DNA from 2 places in the Neobacillus sp. PS2-9 genome. Region 2 is predicted to be linked to the other one. Evidence: a T-box and tRNA genes for the amino acid it is inferred to sense, from the RefSeq annotation. Region 2 holds a T-box; the other holds one or more tRNA genes.
What was found. A T-box is a leader RNA that pairs with one kind of tRNA and senses whether it is charged. The one in region 2 lies ahead of RCG25_RS22755 (tryptophan--tRNA ligase), so its partner is inferred to be a tRNA-Trp.
Positions count from the first base shown of each region.

Region 1: it has a tRNA-Trp gene. The T-box ahead of RCG25_RS22755 (tryptophan--tRNA ligase) is inferred to sense a tRNA for this amino acid. The anticodon was not compared.

Region 1 covers NZ_CP133269.1:2,205,735-2,210,821, reverse strand. The annotation lists gene RCG25_RS11145 (pyruvate, water dikinase regulatory protein) at 1-513, opposite strand, end outside; gene RCG25_RS11140 (transcriptional regulator CcpN) at 531-1,172, opposite strand; gene mutM (DNA-formamidopyrimidine glycosylase) at 1,336-2,145, opposite strand; tRNA gene RCG25_RS11130 (tRNA-Trp) at 2,738-2,808, opposite strand; tRNA gene RCG25_RS11125 (tRNA-Tyr) at 2,813-2,897, opposite strand; tRNA gene RCG25_RS11120 (tRNA-Ser) at 2,919-3,011, opposite strand; tRNA gene RCG25_RS11115 (tRNA-Met) at 3,045-3,118, opposite strand; tRNA gene RCG25_RS11110 (tRNA-Ala) at 3,140-3,212, opposite strand; tRNA gene RCG25_RS11105 (tRNA-Pro) at 3,223-3,299, opposite strand; tRNA gene RCG25_RS11100 (tRNA-Leu) at 3,310-3,398, opposite strand; tRNA gene RCG25_RS11095 (tRNA-Gly) at 3,404-3,478, opposite strand; tRNA gene RCG25_RS11090 (tRNA-Leu) at 3,493-3,577, opposite strand; tRNA gene RCG25_RS11085 (tRNA-Thr) at 3,599-3,674, opposite strand; tRNA gene RCG25_RS11080 (tRNA-Val) at 3,911-3,986, opposite strand; rRNA gene rrf (5S ribosomal RNA) at 3,998-4,114, opposite strand; rRNA gene RCG25_RS11070 (23S ribosomal RNA) at 4,195-5,087, opposite strand, start outside.
Region 2 covers NZ_CP133269.1:4,533,860-4,549,534, reverse strand. The annotation lists gene RCG25_RS22780 (YfiT family bacillithiol transferase) at 1-227, shown strand, start outside; gene gpmA (2,3-diphosphoglycerate-dependent phosphoglycerate mutase) at 257-1,024, opposite strand; gene RCG25_RS22770 (GNAT family N-acetyltransferase) at 1,162-1,674, shown strand; gene RCG25_RS22765 (phosphotransferase) at 1,689-2,546, shown strand; gene RCG25_RS22760 (DinB family protein) at 2,620-3,099, shown strand; T-box leader at 3,161-3,409, shown strand; gene RCG25_RS22755 (tryptophan--tRNA ligase) at 3,465-4,454, shown strand; gene RCG25_RS22750 (GNAT family N-acetyltransferase) at 4,481-5,002, shown strand; gene RCG25_RS22745 (class I SAM-dependent methyltransferase) at 5,080-5,493, shown strand; gene RCG25_RS22740 (transposase) at 5,827-6,117, shown strand; gene RCG25_RS22735 (polysaccharide deacetylase family protein) at 6,121-6,921, opposite strand; gene RCG25_RS22730 (DUF4865 family protein) at 7,001-7,552, opposite strand; gene RCG25_RS22725 (VOC family protein) at 7,584-7,979, opposite strand; gene RCG25_RS22720 (MFS transporter) at 8,167-9,447, shown strand; gene RCG25_RS22715 (threonine ammonia-lyase) at 9,434-10,417, shown strand; gene RCG25_RS22710 (cupin domain-containing protein) at 10,807-11,148, shown strand; gene RCG25_RS22705 (FMN-binding negative transcriptional regulator) at 11,158-11,763, shown strand; gene RCG25_RS22700 (DUF1272 domain-containing protein) at 11,777-11,956, shown strand; gene RCG25_RS22695 (methyl-accepting chemotaxis protein) at 12,037-12,855, opposite strand; gene RCG25_RS22690 (TetR/AcrR family transcriptional regulator) at 13,112-13,747, shown strand; gene RCG25_RS22685 (MFS transporter) at 13,744-15,015, shown strand; gene RCG25_RS22680 (PQQ-dependent dehydrogenase, methanol/ethanol family) at 15,267-15,675, shown strand, end outside.

The sequences.
Region 1 (5,087 bases), 2.3 Mb from region 2:
GGCCACTTTAAAGCGCTGATGTGCTAGGTACATAGATAATGGTGTTTTTGATGTTCGAGATACACCGACTAAAACAATATCAGCCTTTGTAATTCCTCTTGGGTCACGCCCATCGTCATATTTCACAGCGAACTCAATAGCTTCAATTTTTCGGAAATATTCTTCATCCAGCTTTCTCATCAAACCTGGTTGATGATGCGGTTGCTTATTAAATCTAGTTACGAACGCATTCATTAATGGACCAAGCAAATCTACTGCTAATATACCCTCTTCTAAGGCTCTGCTATCTAAATATAGTTTTAAAGTAGGAACAACAATCGTATATGCAATGATGGAGTTGCCTCTTTTCGCTAGTAAAAGGACATCTTCAATATCTTCAAAGTCCTCTACATATGAACTTCTGCGAATGTCCACATGACCTCCATTAAATTGTGTTGCGACTGCTTTTACTACAAACTCAGCTGTTTCCCCCACTGAGTCAGAAACTACATAAACCACTTCTTTCTGTACCAAAATAACAGCCACTCCTCTTAGTCTGTTTTTTCTTCCATAATTTCTAGATATGCCCTTGTAATCGTGGTTTTTGTGATTCTTCCCACAAGCAAATATGTATTTTTCAGTTGGTCTTCTACCTTCACTACTGGTAGAGAATCAATGTGATTGTGAATCATTTTTTTGGCGGCTTCTAACAGTGTTTCCTCTGGTTCGATGGTGATGATATTAGGCATTCTAGTCATAATGACACTTACTGGTAAGTCATTTAGATTCTTATTGCCAAGTGAAGCTCTTAATAAATCTTTCCTTGATATCACTCCCGCTAGAAGCCCTTCAGAATCAACTGCATAAAGTGTACCTACATCTTCTAAAAACAACTGAACAATAGCATCGTAAACGGAGGTTGATTTTTCGACTACAATTGGATGCGCCTTATAATCATTTACTTTTTGGTGAATAAACTTTTTTGCCTGCTGTTTTACTTCAAAATTGTCATTAAAGTAATACCCCACTCGCGGTCTGGCATCCAAGTTTCCTGACATTGTTAAGATGGCAAGATCTGGTCTTAAAGCTGCCCGTGTTAACGAAAGCTTTTCTGCAATTTCTTTTCCTGTAATTGGTCCATTTTGTTTCACAATCTGTAGGATTTCATCCTGTCGTTTAGTTAGTTTAATCATTACCACCCCCTTATTCATAATAAATATGTTATATTCGTTAGCTTAATTATAAATGTGCTATACTTATTTGTATATAGTATATTACATTTGTGTAAAATACGAAACAATTACTTTCACTTTTTTTTGACAAAAATAAAAACCCGCTACTGTAGCAGGTCTTAGTTTACGTTTGACAATTAGGACAGTAAAATGTCTTTCTAGAAGAAACCATTTCATTTATGATAATGGCCCCGCAACGATTGCAGTTTTTGCCTTCCCTGTCATAAACTTGACATCTACCATTTATTCCCCCCGTTAAGGTATCGCCCTTAAATAAAGGATTTTCCATATAACCACCGTACTTTATTCCGTCATGAAGGACTGCCTTCATTGAATGATATAGCATGTTCCTTTTTGATTCCTCAATTTGATCAATGTCTTTCATAGGCAAAATTCCAGCATGGAAACAAATTTCTGCTGAATAGCAATTACCGATCCCAGCAATAAACTCTTGATCAAGTAAAGTGGTCTTTAATCGTCCATGCTTATGACGAATCATTTCTAGAAAATGATTTAAAGTGAAATCATTAGTCAATGGTTCAGGTCCTAAATCGGTGAGTTTCTCCTCCGCTTCTTGATGACTATATAGGTGAAGATATCCCAGTCGAAGACCGATAAAGTAAAGATGATTTTCTCCAAAAGAGATTTGGACTTGGATGGTTCGTTTTGGTTTTTCCGACTCAAGTCCGTAGAACATCCATCCCCCTAACATTAAATGCAACAGCATCACATGACCATTTTGGAGATGGAAAAGTAGGTGCTTTCCTCTCCTTTGAACATTAGTTACTTTTTGATGAAGAACTGTTCTTTTAAAAAGCTCTGGATTAAGGTTAACGGATTTTTCTCTATTAATTTGAATATCTGAAATTACTTGACCAACTATTTTTTGATTTAAAAGGATCTTATACGTTTCCATCTCTGGAAGCTCTGGCATCGAACTACCCCTTCCATCTATGTGTCTGCATGCAAAATAGGTTTCCCAAAATAGTTAAATAAAATGAAACAATTTAGTCATTGTGGATAGAACTGCACCTTCATCTGAAAAAGAATTAAGTGAGTATCATTTTTTAGGAACATTCGTTTCTCTTAATAAAAGAAAAAGACCTTCAACTAATAAGTTGAAAGTCTTCTAAAATAAAGGCTGTGTTAAATTTGACTGTTGATTTCCGCTCCAGGCGCGAGCGGTACGTGGGCGTTTCGGCGAGCTTCCTCGGTGAAAAGCTTATGTGGGGTCTCCCCTGATCCGTACTCCCACAGGAGTCTTCGTGCCTTCCGCTCCAATCAAAAGGGTAAACAAATCAACAATATTCTTTAACACAGCCTATTGAAAAAAGTAGAAGTGGAGCCCGTCTACATCGACGTTATCGGACTTTTTTTTAAAAAAGTAGAAGTAGAACCTGTCTCCATCGAAGAAATCGGATTTTTTATTGAAAGAAACAGGGTAAACAAATCAACAATACTCTTTAACACAGCCAAAATAAAAAAATTCCAAAGTACAAACTTGGAATTTACATAAGTAATATTGACAGGGGTAGTAGGAATTGAACCCACACCAAAGGTTTTGGAGACCTTCGTTCTACCTTTAAACTATACCCCTAAAATGGTGGAGGGGGACGGATTCGAACCGCCGAACCCGGAGGGAGCGGATTTACAGTCCGCCGCGTTTAGCCACTTCGCTACCCCTCCACATATTAATATTAGAAAAAATGGCGGAGGAAGAGGGATTCGAACCCCCGCGCGGTTTAACCCGCCTGTCGGTTTTCAAGACCGATCCCTTCAGCCAAACTTGGGTATTCCTCCATTTTTATAAAAAAAATTATATAAGTATTTTAATAGCGGCGGAGGGGATCGAACCCCCGACCTTACGGGTATGAACCGTACGCTCTAGCCAGCTGAGCTACACCGCCAAATCAGTTATATAATTAAAGTGGAGCCTAGCGGGATCGAACCGCTGACCTCCTGCGTGCAAAGCAGGCGCTCTCCCAGCTGAGCTAAGGCCCCAAAATATGAATGGTCGGGAAGACAGGATTCGAACCTGCGACCCCTTGGTCCCAAACCAAGTGCTCTACCAAGCTGAGCTACTTCCCGTAAAAATAAGTGGTGCCGAGGACCGGAATCGAACCGGTACGGTAGTCACCTACCGCAGGATTTTAAGTCCTGTGCGTCTGCCAGTTCCGCCACCCCGGCACTTATGGAGCGGAAGACGGGATTCGAACCCGCGACCCCCACCTTGGCAAGGTGGTGTTCTACCACTGAACTACTTCCGCATATAAAAATGAAATGGTGCGGGTGAAGGGAGTCGAACCCCCACGCCTTGCGGCGCCAGATCCTAAGTCTGGTGCGTCTGCCAATTCCGCCACACCCGCATTTGTAAAATCAAAAAAGGATGGTGCCGGCGAGAGGACTTGAACCCCCAACCTACTGATTACAAGTCAGTTGCTCTACCAATTGAGCTACCCCGGCATAGGTATAAAATAAATATTAGATTGTTCACGCTGTCTTTATAATCGTCATCCTGACCTCAGAAAGCTTATGCAAGTTGCAGCTCGGTCAGTATGCTGAAGTTAATTCAGGAAGCTTATTCGATCGTGCTCTACCAATTGAGCTACCCCGGCATAGGTTTAGAATGATTATTAGATTGTTCACGCTTTCTTACTCTAGCATTAGAATTACATCGGCGTAAATATTAAAAATATATATGGTGGAGGATGACGGGATCGAACCGCCGACCCTCTGCTTGTAAGGCAGATGCTCTCCCAGCTGAGCTAATCCTCCATAAATATATAGCCTGGCAACGTCCTACTCTCACAGGGACTTTCGTCCCAACTACCATCGGCGCTGAGAAGCTTAACTTCCGTGTTCGGTATGGGAACGGGTGTGACCTTCTCGCCATAGTTACCAGACTATTTTGTTAGAGAGATCGTTCTCTCAAAACTAGATAATGCAGAAGAAGTGTTTGTAAAAAACGAGTTCGCTTTAAAAATTGGTTAAGTCCTCGAACGATTAGTATCAGTCAGCTCCACATGTTACCACGCTTCCACCTCTGACCTATCAACCTGATCATCTTTCAGGGTTCTTACTAGCTTGACGCTATGGGAAATCTCATCTTGAGGGGGGCTTCATGCTTAGATGCTTTCAGCACTTATCCCGTCCGCACATAGCTACCCAGCGATGCCTTTGGCAAGACAACTGGTACACCAGCGGTGCGTCCATCCCGGTCCTCTCGTACTAAGGACAGCTCCTCTCAAATTTCCTGCGCCCACGACGGATAGGGACCGAACTGTCTCACGACGTTCTGAACCCAGCTCGCGTACCGCTTTAATGGGCGAACAGCCCAACCCTTGGGACCGACTACAGCCCCAGGATGCGATGAGCCGACATCGAGGTGCCAAACCTCCCCGTCGATGTGGACTCTTGGGGGAGATAAGCCTGTTATCCCCGGGGTAGCTTTTATCCGTTGAGCGATGGCCCTTCCATGCGGAACCACCGGATCACTAAGCCCGACTTTCGTCCCTGCTCGACTTGTAGGTCTCGCAGTCAAGCTCCCTTGTGCCTTTACACTCTACGAATGATTTCCAACCATTCTGAGGGAACCTTTGGGCGCCTCCGTTACTCTTTAGGAGGCGACCGCCCCAGTCAAACTGCCCACCTGACACTGTCTCCCACCCCGATAAGGGGTGCGGGTTAGAATTTCAATACAGCCAGGGTAGTATCCCACCGACGCCTCCACCGAAGCTAGCGCTCCGGCTTCTCAGGCTCCTACCTATCCTGTACAAGCTGTACCAAAATTCAATATCAGGCTACAGTAAAGCTCCACGGGGTCTTTCCGTCCTGTCGCGGGTAACCTGCATCTTCACAGGTACTATAATTTCACCG
Region 2 (15,675 bases):
TTCCTGATTCTGAATTGCCGGTTACTATTTCATTATCGTTGCTCGATGCTCTGCATAAACGCTGGGTGACCCTCCTTCGAACCTTAACCCCTAGTGATTTTGAAAAAACATTCATTCATCCAGAATCAGGAGAAGTGTCTGTGGGGAAAAATATTGGCATTTACGCTTGGCATGGGCAACATCATCTTGCACATATTACTTCGTTACGGAGTAGAAAAGGCTGGTAAGTATTAGACTGGGTGGCTATTGTTTAAAATTAGCCAATCCAATCGTGGGTTTCAGGATTATTCAAATCCATATGACGTGGAATTGTACCTTCGGGGACCTCGCCATATTGGTCAAGATAGTAGTGTCTGATTGGATGCAAATCGTCGTCTAACTCATAGATAAGAGGAATGCTATTTGGAATATTGAGACTCACGACCCCATCGTTGGGAATGTTGTCGAGATATTTTACTAGGGCCCTTAATGTATTTCCATGTGCAGAAATAATGACTCGTTGATTGTTTTGCAAATTTGGAACAATGTTACTATGCCAATACACTAAGGTTCGTTCTTCTGTATCTAGAAGACTTTCTGTGAGAGGAATATTTTCTGGATTAATTTGCGCAAATTTAGGATCTTTTTGATCTAAAGCATGACCCTCAGGTGTTATGAGTGGAGGCCGGATGCTGGCTGAACGTCTCCATTCATTGACTTGTGTTTCCCCATAATGCGCGATAACTTCATCTTTATTCATCCCCTGTAAAGCGCCATAATGTCTTTCGTTTAATCTCCAGGATTTATACACAGGAATCCACATGAGATCCATCTCATGAAGTAGAATCCATAACGTTCTAATGGCTCTTTTTAAAACGGAAGTATGAGCTACGTCAAAGATAAATCCATGTTTCTTTAAAATAGCTCCAGCTTCTCTCGCCTCGCTGTAGCCATTATCAGTAAGGTCAACGTCTGTCCAGCCAGTAAAGCGGTTTTCTAGATTATAAAGACTTTGCCCATGTCTTATAAAAACGATTTGTTTCAATGCTTTCACCTCTAAGTCAAACTAGCTTCCTGTAGTTTGTCCATTTCTAACATAATTTGTGCAGGAATGTTGAATACCATTAGGGAATTTATATGTTTTAGGTTTATTTTTCGAGGAGATCATAGCGAGGTGCTTTTATGAACATAAGAAAAGCTGTTATGTCCGATGCAAAGGGAATAGCGAAAGTGCATGTGGATTCATGGCGGACTACGTATGCAAATATTATTGCTGAGGACTTTTTAAAGCAGTTGTCCTATGAAAGTCGTGAGCAATTGTGGATTAGCGCCATTCCAAACGGAGGAGTTTATGTGGCGGAAAACGATGAAGGTACAATCGTTGGTTTTTCATCTGGAGGAAATGAAAGATCAGGAGAATACCCTGGTTTTTCGGGTGAATTATATGCGATTTATATTTTAAAAGAGTATCAGGGCAGAGGGTTGGGTAAAGCGTTAGTAAAACCAATTATCAAAGAACTTCAAGACCAACAGATTAATTCCATGCTTGTATGTGTGCTCGAAGATAATAACTCCCGGCTTTTCTATGAGGCTCTAGGGGGCAAAAGGATAGATTCCATCAAGATAGAAATGGGTGGCGAGGAGTTTAATGAACTTATTTATGGGTGGGAACAGATTGGTAGTCTACATTCCTGATGAAAGGAGCAGTCATGGATATTGAAGGTATCATTGGAGATTTAATTAGTAAAAATATCATTCCCACAAATATTTTTAATTGTGAACCGCTAAAGGGCGGGACGGTTAGCCAACTGTACTTGATTAGTAACAGTAATGGAGAAAGAATTGTAGTTAAAGGTAATGAACCCCGAATTCTTCAAGCAGAGGCCAGCTTTCTAGATTTCTATAAAAAAGAAAATCTGTTGCCTAAACTTTTGTATGTTGAAGATTCCTATCAATACATCGTCTATGAATTTATATCAGGTTTTACCAATTACAATATAAATAATAAAAAGAAGCTACTTATATCACTCGTAAAACTACTGTTGAATCATTATAAGCGGGTTCCTAATCCGATTGGTTGGGGATGGGCAGATGAACCAACTGAATCATGGCAGATGTTTCTTTTTGAGAGAGTAAAGGAAGCCACGAATATAGTAGGTTCATATTTAGAAAAAGAGGACATAAATCTGGTGGTTAAATTAGTAAATAGTCCAAACAGAAAGAGTGTAACAAGTTCTCCTTTCTTATTGCATGGTGATTTAGGTGTACATAATTTTGTGTGGGATGGAGAACAATTGACGGGTGTTATTGACCCAGCTCCTGTATATGGTGAGCCTCTCTATGATTTAATTTATGCCTACTGTTCCTCACCGGAAGACTTAACCGCTGAGGTTATTGAATCAGCAGTGAGTCATTTAAGTAATAAAGAGAAGATATCCACTCATATTTTATATGAAGAGGTCCTTATAGGCTTATACCTCAGGATAGCTTCATGTGTAAAACATCATCCACAAGATATAGATGGCTATTTAAATGCATGGAACTATTGGAAAAATTTAATAGAATAACAACTTTCCAGCAGTATTCTATTAGGTTCGAGTTTTTTTCTTTTTGATTAGGATTTTTAGAAAGGGGTTAAAAATGCAAACACTATTCCGATACAATTGGCAGGTTAGAGAAGAGTGGTTTTCTTGGTGTGAAGAGGTTCCGTTGGAGGAATTGCTTCGAGTGCGTACTGGAGGAATAGGGGGCATCTTGCACACTCTTTTTCACATTGTTGATGTGGAGTGGAGCTGGATTCGCTTATTACAGGGACAGCCAGATTTCCAGGAAAGCTTTGAAGAGTATCAAAGCCTAGAACAGGTCCGCAAACTGGATGCATTATTTCGGGCCGAAGTGGAGAAATTTGTACTCTCGTGGGATGAGAGTATGGAGGATTTGATTTTATATGATCCCCAACCGGATGGAAGTATTGCCATCGACACCTGGGGAGAGGTTATGCGTCATATTATAGCCCATGAAATCCACCATGTTGGACAATTATCGATTTGGGCGAGAGAAATTGGGAAAAAACCTGTTTCGGCAAACCTCATTGGACGAGGACTTGCGCAAAAGGATTAAGGATAAACTTGTTACTATTGCTTGACCTTTCAATATCCATATTTTACTATTAATTTAATATACAAAAGCGTGGATGAAGAAGAGTAGACCTTATAAACGTTTCAGAGAGCTGATGGTTGGTGGAAATCAGTACAGGACTATGGTTGAATGGGCTTCGGAGCTTCTAGATTGAATGAGCAGTAGGTCTAGCGGAGGGTCTTACCGTTAAAATTGACTAAGTATCGAAACGACTTTACTGTTTCTGTACGGATTAAGTGCGTTTACATATGTAAACGAATAAAGGTGGCACCACGGGTTACTCGTCCTTTTTTGGATGGGTAGCCCTTTTTGTGTTTTCAAAAATGGGAGGAAATATCGTGAAAAAAATGATTGTAACTGGAATTAAACCGACAGGACAAATACATTTAGGAAATTATATTGGCGCGATTAAGCCAGCTCTAGAACTGGCAAAGATATCTGGCTACCAATCTGCTTACTTTGTGGCAGATTTCCATGGATTAACCAAAATCCATCATGCTGAAGAATTTAGACAACTATCCTATGGAATTGCAGCCACATGGTTAGCATTAGGAATTGATCCTGATCAAGTCATTTTTTACAGGCAATCCGATGTCCCTGAGATTTTTGAGTTAAACTGGATCTTATCTTGTTTTGCATCAAAAGGATTACTGAACCGCGCTCATGCGTATAAAGCGATGGTTGAAACAAATAAGGAATTCAATAGAGATGTAGATTTTGGCGTGAACATGGGAATTTTCACGTATCCAATCCTAATGGCAGCAGACATTTTGTTGTTTAAAGCCAATACAGTACCGGTAGGAAAAGACCAAACACAACATGTAGAAATCGCAAGGGACATTGCGGAGAGTTTTAACCATGTCTATGGTGATACATTTTTACTCCCTGATTATAAAGTTCAAGAAGGAACAGCTGTATTACCAGGTTTAGATGGCAGGAAGATGAGTAAAAGTTATAACAATACGATTCCCCTATTTGAAGAGCCTAAGAAATTACAAAAACTTATTAATCGGATTAAAACCGATTCCTTACCACCAGAAGCACCAAAAGATCCTAAAACCTCTATTTTATTTACCTTATATAAAGAATTTGCTTCTCCAATTGAAGTAGAACGGATGCACGAGCAATATTTACGTGGAATTGGGTGGGGGGAAGCGAAAAAAGAGTTGTTCCATGTGATGAACCGGTATTTAGAAGAACCCCGTGAGAAGTACAATGAATTAATGGCGTCTCCCGAAAAGTTAGATAAGATTTTACTAAAAGGAGCAGAAAAAGCAAGAGCATTGAGTATTCCATTTTTAAAAGAAGTGAAACGTAAGATTGGGTTTAATGTATAGCATCAGCGGACAAAGGGTGTAGGAACATGATAAAGAATGACGAATTACTTATTAGAGTGATGACTCATGACGACCTTGGTATGATGGTTTCATGGTTAAATGATCCGATGGTAGTAGAATTTTATGAGGAGCGCCTGTTAAACCAAGATGAAGTTTTAAAAAAATATGTGCCTAGAATTGAAGGAAAACATTATGTTAGTCCTTGTATTATAGAATACAACAACAGATCAATAGGATATATCCAATACTACGAAGTTCAAGAAGCAGAATTGAAGACATACGGGTACCCTTTAAATCAACATATCTTTGGAATAGATCAATTTATTGCTGAGACGGAGTTATGGGGGAAAGGGCTGGGTACTTCAATGATTTTATTGATGTTAAGATATCTTAGTAAAACTAAAGGTGTCTCTAGGGTTGTGCTAGAGGTTAAGTCTAATAATAGTCGAGCAATCTCTTGCTATGAGAAGTGTGGTTTTAGAAAAATAAAAGAGCTTAATGATGGACTAGACTTAATGGAGTGGATAAAGGAGAAATTATGGGGTTAATTTATCGAGTGAAGGAATTTATTGATAGTTAGTATAGCAAGCCTCGAGGGCTAATTGGATCCTATTTCGGTGAAAAAATGGTGCGGCAGCATAAACCTGAGACTCTATGTACACTTGAATTATTAAAAGTTGCCCAGAGGGAATGCGTATTAGAACTAGGCTGTGGTGCAGGTTATGCAATGAAATTGATTCTCGAACAAACATTAGCTGCCCAAGTAGTGGGATTGGATCTTTCATCCACGGTCATTCGGTCTGCTACCATTAGAAACAAAAAAGCTATAAATGAAGAAAGAGCTAAATTGGTTCAAGCTAATGTAAAGAAACTACCTTTTCCAAATGAACACTTTGACAAGGTGTTTAGCATACATACTATTTACTTTTGGGACGAGATCGCTGAGACGATATCAAAAATATACCGTGTATTAAAACCAGGAAGATTTTTGTTCTTACCCTATGTGATGGCAAAGATGGTGAGGTATGGGATGGGGTAAAAAATATGATTGAAGACCAATTAATTCCTAGTGCAAACAAAAGGATTTCAAGAGGTAACTTTAATAGAGGGGCCAAATTCTAGCGTACAGTTGCAGTTATAGGGCATAAGAAATTCTAAAATGAAGTAAAATAGGTAGTTGTTTTTATTGTCTACAAATATTTAGTCCCACTGAAATTAATGATTGGCTTGATAATGAATACACAGCGATGTGTCCGTATTGTAATAGGAGGGAACTCTGGATTTCCTATTACCAAACATTTTTTACAAGGAATGCACAAAGCTTGGTATTAACCTCCCTACAATGGCAAAAATGGTAGGGAGGTGATTTTAAATGAAATTCATATTAATTTTGGGAAGTGTGCTGACACCCTTATTCTTGGCTTTTCTGCAAAAAGTCCAGCCTAAATTACGTTTACTATTTAATATAGTTGCCATCGTATCTTCCCTTGTTTTCGGTAATATTTCTTCTATTGCTATTTACGAAATCATAAAGGATAACACGGTATTCATGACTAATATCCATAGCATATTTCTTAATCCACTTTTCCTACTAACTGGAGCCTATTTAGGTACCTATATTATTTACCGAATCTTACTCTTGACATTGGAGGAAATTGAATAACAATTAATTCACTAAATCAATATGAGATGATTTTCCTCTTTTTGTAGGATAAATTTCAAAGGATTCAGGTATGATCTGTGTCGAGTGGTAAAGCAATTCAGATACCGTTACACATTTATATCCATTCTTAGCTAAAAAGTCCAAAATAGTATTTAATGCAGGAACTGTTTGACATGATTTAGTGAATTCACTCCCGTGCCAGTCGTGAAATATAATGATATTCCCTGGTTTTACTCCCCTTATTACATAGCTGCAAATTTGACTTACAGGAGGATTTGCCCAGTCACGAGTATCTTGATTCCACGACCACAGCACGACTTCTTTTCCTTTTTTTATAGCTGTATTGATAATTAAGTCATTATAATGACCTCCAACAGGACGGTAGAGTGATGGTTTAACACCAGTGACCTTCTGAATAATTTGATCAGTCATGTCTAATTCTGATGATAGTTTTTCGGATGAAATATTTCCATAGATATGATGATAAGTATGATTTGCAATTTCGTGGCCTTCTTTAACTTCTCTTTTTAAAAGTTCAGGAAATCTGATCACTTTATTACCAGCTACAAAGAAGGTAGCTTTAGCGTCATATTTAGCTAAGATATCAAGTATTTTTGGGGTGAATATAGGATGTGGTCCATCATCAAATGTAATCGCGACTAATTTTTCCTTTGTGTTTACATCCCATATAACATGCCCTGTTTTTTCATATTCCTCACGACTTTTAGTGGATGCAGATACATTTAGTTGCTCAGTAAATAAAGCAATTATTAAAAGGAAGGTAAATAAAAAAGTTTTTTTCAATAGAAAAACACCCCTAAACTATACAATCAATTAGATATAGTTTACCGAGTGTTTCATAAAAATATTTAATGTGAAAAAATTAAGTGAGTTTTTCTTGTGAGATATGAAGGATCGTATAAATGACCCCACTCATTTCTTTTAAGTTGCCTAAATCGTTGGTAAAGTAAAACACATCATACTGCCATTTTTCAGGATTGTAAATCAAAATATATTCTGTATCATCAATTGTCGGAATTTGTTCTGCTATTTTATCCTTTAAGTTATTTAGCCTTTCTTGTGGCTGGATTTCTCGTGTGATTTGGAAAAGATATTTAGTCTCGTTGATTTTAGAAGTTGTGGTATCAATAAGTGGAATTCCGACATTTATGCGTTGCCATCCAAATGAATTTAATATGTTGTCATAAAATCCATTAAATAAAAACTTATTTAGACCGTTGTGCCCTTTCCAAAGATATAGAGGGCAATAACTATTTTGTAGATTATTATTGATTCCTTTTTCAGTGACTAAATATAATTTGAATTTTAGATCATCAAATCTGTCTGTTTTATGACCGTTATTTCTTACTCTCTCTTTGATAATATTCATATCATAATCACTTGGTAACGTAATCTTGTATTGTGTGGCAATCATTTCATTTCATCCCCCTTATGAAAAATTAATGTTATTTGTTGGTACCGCCAAAAGCAAGACAATAGTTATCAGGGTCAACGATGGCGAATTCTTTCCACGGTCCTGCTTGAGGGTCAACCCAGGGCTCAATAACCACTTTAGCTCCTTTTGTTTTAAACTCCTCATATAGTTCATCTAAGGCTGACCAATCCTCTATATAACAATAAATATCGGCTACGGGTAGTTGGTCTCCCTTTGCCGGCCTGTTAGGGTGGACATCTTCAGGCCCATTTGCTTGAAGTAATTTTAGCCCTAATCCTGTAAAACCATCGCGTATAGCCCACCAATCTGTGACCTCACAGCCTATGACATCTGCGTAAAATTTCTTAGATTTTTCCAAATCTGAAACTAGTAATACCTTTAACGAACTATGTATTAGTTTTTTCATAGGTTCCCTTCTTTCATTGGTCTGTTTTTTCTTCTATTATACATAAATGCTAAAATATACCTTGATATTAAGGTGTCATTCTAGATAAATCTAATAACTTTTAGTTATGAACCTATTACTTTCATGTATTACCAATCCATCTCTTTCTCCAATATGCTTAAATAAAATAATGTTGGGGGAGTGTTGAGTGAAGAATAATTATTCTTTGTTTAAAAATAAATCCTTTCTTTTCTTTTTCTTTGCTGCTTTGTTTGGGGTGTTGGGGGAAGGGATCTATGGATTAACCGCTATCGTTATGGTACTTGAAAAGACGGAATCGATTGTTGAGATTGGAAAACTGCTTGTACTGACTTTATTGCCTTCTGTAGTCCTTGCACCAATTCTAGGCGTGTTCATCGACCGTTTTAATAAAATTAAACTGGCACTCCTATGTAATTTTTTGCGGTTTGCTGCCATTGCCATTATCCCGGCTAGCGTTGCTTTCGGGTTTTTTTATGTCACTATTTTCTATGTTTCCATTCTTTTAAGCTATATGATCTGGTTCGTTATAGAACCTCTCAAAGAAAGTATCTTGAAGGAAATCCTGAGTCCAGAAGAATACAAACAAGGAATTTCCCTTGTACAGGGAGCTTGGCAGTTGGGGCTGTTGGCATCTGCTATCATTGCTGGGATGTTAATGGATAGACTAGGCACGACCGAAGCAATATTTGCAGCTAGTTTAGTTTATATTTTGGCAGGATTTTTATTTTTTGGGATCAACATCAAGGTGAATAAAGAGGCAAGGAAACATAAGGGGAAATCTACCCTCAAGCAATATAGAGGAGAACTGGTACAGGGCTGGATCTATTTTTTTCAAAACAAAACAGTCCTATATTTTGCCTTGGCCACCAGCATGGTGTTGCCATTCTTCTATTCTATTAATACACTGATTGCTCCTTTTAATTATCAAACCCTCAAAGGTGATGGAATTTCACTGGGAATCATTGATGGTGGAGCCGGAATTGGTAGTCTTATATCTGCAATTCTATGTACTCTTTGGGTAAGAAATCATGCCATTTTACGGGTGGTCCTAGTAGCTATTTCCTTATCAGCTTTATCAACCGTTCTATTTAGTTTAACAACCAGTGTGCCCTTTGCCTTCATCATGTATCTGATAATGGGAATGTTCATTGGGATGGTAAAGGTACTCACAAGACTATTGCTGTTTGAACAGGTTGAAGAGAAGTTGATCGGCAGGGTGATGACATCTGTTTCGTTTGTTAGTTTAACTGTATCGATTATGATGTCACTTTTGATTGCCTTTATTGGTGAAGTGGGCCTTACTTACGGCTATCTTGCTATCAGTATGGGGTTGATCATTCCCTTTGTTCTTACTTGGAAAGGGTCTAAATCCAGGAGTTTAACAAACTTTTTTGTAAAAAAGGAGAAATGTTCTGACAAGGAGGAGGGGGTTTATGATGCGAACTAATCTCAATTTACAGGATATCAAAGAGGCTCGCGAACGCATTCACCCCTACATCCGTCATACCCCATTGGAATACAATTGGGAATTAAGCAGGCTATTTGCTACGAACATTTTTTTGAAGTTAGAAAATCGGCAGGTAACTGGAAGCTTTAAGGCTCGTGGATCTTTTAATAAGCTATTAACCTTAAATCAAGAGCAACGTGAACGGGGAGTGATTGCTCCTTCTGCCGGAAATCATGGGATTGGTTTGGCCTATGCGGCTCATCAACTAAACATTCACGCACTAGTGTATTTACCAAAGGACGCAGATTCTAGTAAAGTAAAGGCATTGGAACAATTTGGTGCCTTAATTACATTTTTTGATACGATTGAAGAGGCGAGGCTGGCAGCATTAGAGGCTTCGGAGAACAAGGACTATACTTTTCTTTCTGCTTATAATAATTCATCCATGATAGCAGCCGGGGGGACAATTGGATTAGAAATTTTAGAAGATCTAACTGATGTAGATATCGTAATCAGTTGTTTAGGTGGCGGAGGACTAACAGCTGGTTTGTGTTTGGCACTAAAAGCAATTAATCCGAGAATAGAGGTTTGGGGAGTCCAAACAGAAAATAGTCCGACATTTGCGATTTGGAATGAAGCGGGCAAGGCTATTTCGGTGGATTTAGAGCCGTCGATCGCAGAAGGGCTGAGTGGACCAATTGAGCCAGAGACAATCACGTTTCCAATTATTCATAGACATATTGATCGTATTCTAACAGTCTCTGAGAAAGAACTCATTGCTGCCATGAAATTGATGCTCAACTCCCAGTACATGGTTGAACCCTCTGGAGCAGCAGGAGTCGCGTGTTTACCACAAGTAGGAAGTGAATTAAAGGGCCGAAAGGTGGCAATCATCATCACCGGACGGAATATATCTTGGTCGAGGTTTAGGTCGTTGGTAAGTGAGACGGAACCTGTTATTGATTTTTGATAAAAGGATACTAAAAAAAGTCTATTAGCCATAAAAGGTTATGGGACGGAGAAGAAGGTCGCATAGGAGCAGTCTACGAGCCCAAACTGAATACGAGAAGGAGAAGAAGGTCGCATAGGAGCAGTCTACGAGCCCAAACTGAATACGAGAAGGAGAAGAAGGTCGCGTAGAAGGAGTCTACGAGCCCAAACAGGCAGAAAGAAAGAGAAGAAGGTCGCGTAGAAGGAGTCTACGAGCCCAAACAGGCAGAAAGAAAGAGAAGAAGGTCGCGTAGAAGGAGTCTACGAGCCCAAACAGGTAGAAAGAAAGAGAAGAAGATCGCATAGAAGGAGTCTACGAGCCCAAACTGGCTGTGAGAAGGAAAAAACGGTCGTATAGGAGAATTTACAATGAAAATAAGCAAACACAATGCGGAGCATTACACATGGGGGAGTCAGTGTGATGGCTGGCATCTGGTCAATCAGCAGGAACTCAGTGTTATCCATGAACGGATGCCGAGCCAAACAGCAGAAGTAAGACATTATCATCAGCAATCACGACAATTTTTCTTTGTTTTATCAGGAAATCCTACGTTAGAGGTGGATGGGGAACGTTTCACCCTAACACCACAGGAGGGGATCGAAGTACCCCCACACATCCCACACCAAATGTTTAATCAATCCAGCAGCGACGTGGAATTCTTAGTCATATCCCAGCCGACTAGTAAAGGTGATCGAATTTTAGCTGAATGAGGTGCAAAAATGTATATTCCTAAACATTTCAAAATAGACGATCTTGAATCCATCTATAAAATTATTGAAAAAAATAGCTTTGCCACACTTTTTTCACAGCATAATGGCAGGCCGTATGCGACACATTTACCATTATTGTTAGAAAAAGAAGAAGGAGTCTTATATGGGCATTTCGCTCGTCCAAATGAACAATGGAAGGACATCGAAAATCAGAAAGTACTCGTTACGTTTCAGGGGCCACACGCATATATTTCCCCTAGTTGGTACGAATCCACCCAAGCCGTTCCAACGTGGAATTATGCAGCGGTTCATGTCTATGGACAAGTGGAGATTTTAAACGATGACCAAGAAATCCATGATGCCCTTTCTAGCATGGTAGATAAGTACGAAAAGCCAGGTAGCTCTTATCGTTTCAAAGAGATTGATAGAAACTTTATTGCTGGGATGAGTAAAGGAATTGTAGCTTTTAGAATCAAGATTACTGAAATAGAAGGAAAAGCAAAATTAAGTCAAAACCATTCGGTCGAACGACAGGATTTGGTGATTAAGCAGCTAGAGCTTTCTCAAGAATCCGACCAGCTGCAAATTGCAAAGTTGATGAAGAAAAATCATTAAAGGAGTGATAAAGATGGCTTTGGAAATGAGAAAAATATGTGAGAAATGTAATAACCCCCTACAAAAGGATGGGGAGGCCTATATTTGTGTATATGAATGCACTTTCTGTCATGACTGTACGGAAGAGATGGACGCTGTTTGCCCTAATTGTGGGGGAGAACTCGTCAAAAGACCACGTCCGACGAAAAAGTGATATTTTAGGAGAAAGTGAATGAGATAAGAAGTTGAAGTTAAAATGAATGAAGGCATCCTAGCAAAGGATGCCTTCCGGTTTTATATACTTGTTGCTTGGGAGTTTAATTCTGAAGCCGTGTTTACAATTTGTTCAAACGCTTTATTGAATGCTTCCATCTTTATTGCTTGTTCATGAGAGTCTGAAGAAATTTGTTGAATGTTGGTGATGATTTTTTCTAGATTAGCTACCATCCCTTTTAATTGTGGCTCTACACCTTCAACGGTTTCTCTATTATTTTCAGCCATTTTCTCTATTTCTTTAGCTACCACTGCAAAGCCCTTTCCATGTTCTCCGGAACGGACAGCTTCTATAGATGCATTTAGACCCAAAATCCGGGATCTAGCTGCTGTTTTCTTTAAAATACCCAAAATTTCCTCTATCTTTTTAATCTCATCTCTTAGAAAAGTAGTTTCTTCATCAAGTTCTTTTAGCTCAGTTGCGATCTGTTCAGTTACTTTAGTTACCTCTTCTGATGTTGTAGCCAATTCACCACTAACACCAGTTAGTTTTTGTGCTCCTTTTCGCAATACATCCACTTTATTGTTTGAAACAATAGTAGAAATAACGCCTATTATTTCATTGTTTTCTATAATAGGTGTTGCTGTTGAAATATAGGCAACACCAAAAATTCCCGAATCTCGTTCTTCCTTTTGTGGTTCACCAGTGATTAAAGCATTGTGAGTCACAGTCCCTTTAAAATTATCAGCAGAAGCGCCAATAGGAACCTTAAGATCAATCTTTTTGCCAGGAATATATCCTATGACCTTTTCTGTGTCAGCTAAAACGATACACGCATCTTCTGCATGTGTGGATTGAATAATTTCCAAATTATTTAGCAATTGTTGTAACCGCTCCAAAGTAATTCCTCCGATAGAAAAAGTGGTATTAGTATAATAAATATAACATTATTTACATAAGATAACAGACTAGTTAAAAAATATATTTTATTTAATAGACTAATATAAAGGCATGATTATGGATGCGATTTATTAAACGATAAGCTATTTATATTTTTGAGTAATTTTCCAGATGTTATTGAAATTGGAAAAAAATTCTGTATAATAAAAATGACAGTGATGTCAGTGTTATTTTAACCAAATGGAGGAACCTACCTTGTCACCTAAAATTTCTGACAGTGAAAAAGAAAAACGTAAAATGCATATTATCCAATCAGCTACGGAAGTGTTTAAACGCAAAGGATATGTAAACTCCACCATGCAGGACATCGTAGACGAAACAGAGATGAGCCGTGGCTGGGTGTATCTATATTTTTCAAACAAAGAAGACATTATGCTAGCAATCCTTGCAGAAAATGATCAACAAACAGAAGCACAGATCAATAATCTTTTAACGAGCGGACTTTCCGTGTGGCAAGGACTGAGCGGAATAATTGACATGATGGACCAGCAATTAAACCATGCATCTGACGATCTGCCAATCGTGATATATGAATATTTCATTAGCGGGTGGAAGCAGCCAGAACGACGTGAATACCTGGAAGCCCACTACAAAAAGCAGCATGACTATCTAATGATTTACTTGCAGAGGGGAATAGCAAAAGGAGAGTTTAAGCCAAGTGTTGACTTGGAAGTCATCATAAAAATGATTACCTCCTATTTTGAAGGTCTTTTACTTCACTCAAAAGCAGCTGGCAGCAGCAACGTTCGAGTAAGCGAGCAGCTAAACCTCTTCAAGTCCATGTTAAAGTCAGCCTTACAAGTCGATGATCAGAATGGTGGTTTGTCATGACAATTTTTAAAAATAAGGTCTTCACCAAATTATTTTTAGCGGCATTTGCTTCCCAGCTTGGAACGACGATTGGTAATGTTGCGTTTGCCTTTTATTTATTAGATCACTTTAGCAAACAGCCATTTTATGCAACCATTGCTGAATTAATGTACTCATTGCCTATATTGCTTGTTTTCTTCTTAGTGGGGGTGGCTGCAGACAGATTCGACCGAAAGAAAATTGCGGTTAACTCCGACTGGATTCGGGCCATCTTAACAGGATTTTTATTAGTAGCGATTTATTTCAACATCCTTTGGTTAGTATTTGTGATTCTGTTTATTCGGAGTGGCGTTGCAAAGTTTTTTGCTCCAGCAGAAATGAGTATCTTACAGGGCGTACTTAATAAAGAGCAATATATGCAAGCCTCTGGATTAAATCAAACCGTTCTTGGGTTATTTATGTTGTTTGGTATGGGAATGGGAGCTATTTCCTATCACTATATTGGGCTGACGGGGACTGTAATGATTGACGGAGTCAGCTTTATTATTTCAGGGATTCTCATCAGCACGTGTTCTATTCCTTTAGAGGCACGGCTGCCTAATGGTAAAACACATATGAAGGATATTAATCTTACGACCGTTCTTACTGACTTCAAAGAGGGCTTAAAATATATCCTTCATTTTAGACTGCTAAAATCTATTGTATCTGGTTTTCTAGTGTTTGGTCTCATTAATGGAGCGTTTGCTGTGCTTCCACTTTTTACAATGAAATACAAACTAGCACCAGAGCAATTTACGCAGTATGCTTCTATGTTTTCCATCTTTTTAGGAATCGGTTTTGTGCTTGGCAGCGGAATTGGTAGTCCACTCATTAAGTTGTTAAAAGTTCATCGAGTTATCATAGGTGGAGTCATATTAAGTGGTGTGTTCACATTAATTATGGGGGCAGTGGAAAATGTTTGGCTCTATCTTTCCATTGTATTTGTTATGGGCGTAATCATCGCACCAGTAAATGTGGCATTGTCTGGTTGGATGACGGAGCTTGTGGCTCCCAAATTTATGGGGAGAGTGTCCGGCTGGGTGGATCCATTAATGATGCTGGCTCATTCTATATCATTGGGAATCATCGCAGTTGTCTTCCCGGCATTCGTAAAAGTAGACACCATTTATTGGGCGGTGGGTATTCTATTAATGGTTGTGGGGTGCTATTATCTATTGGTGTTGCCAAAGTTGGTTACAAAAGAAGTGAAAGTAGCAGACATCCAGTCGGTTCCTACTTCAGCAGAATAAACAGGAAGCTTTTGCGAAAAAGTTTCATAAAAGTGAAACTATTTTACATGGAGCATCGACTAACTTAATAACCCCCCCTAGGGTTGTGTGTATAGGGCTCGGCACGAATGCCGGGCTTAATTTATTTTATAAGAGTACTTTCTAGAACCTTGCTGTTTTTTTAGCAGGGTTCTTTTGCATTTTTAAGGGGATATCCTCCTTTTTTACCTTTAAAAATTCATGTTATTTAGTGAGACGAAATGGGTATTACATTGAATAATTATAAAAACACTTATATCTATAGAGAGAAAGCAGGTGCACGGTTGGTAACTAGAAAAAATGGGTTAATTATTGCTGGGTTTACAGGAATGTTTGTCATTGTCGTCCTCTTTTACTTTTTTCTAACCTCTGTTGGGGAAAAGGAGCAGGTTGATGGAAAGCATGCAGATAGCGAAAAGCCACCTGCAGCAAAAGTGGAAGTAAAGGACCCTGCTCCTCCAGCGTTTACAAGCAAGCAACTGACATCGTTGCCAAAGAACAACTGGATTACTAATGGAGGGAGTACATCTAATCAACGTTACTCTACCCTGGATAAAATTAATACATCCAATATTAAAAAATTAAAAGGGAAATGGGTTACGCATCTGGGGTCAGGAAAAGAGTTTAAATATTCTGGCGAGG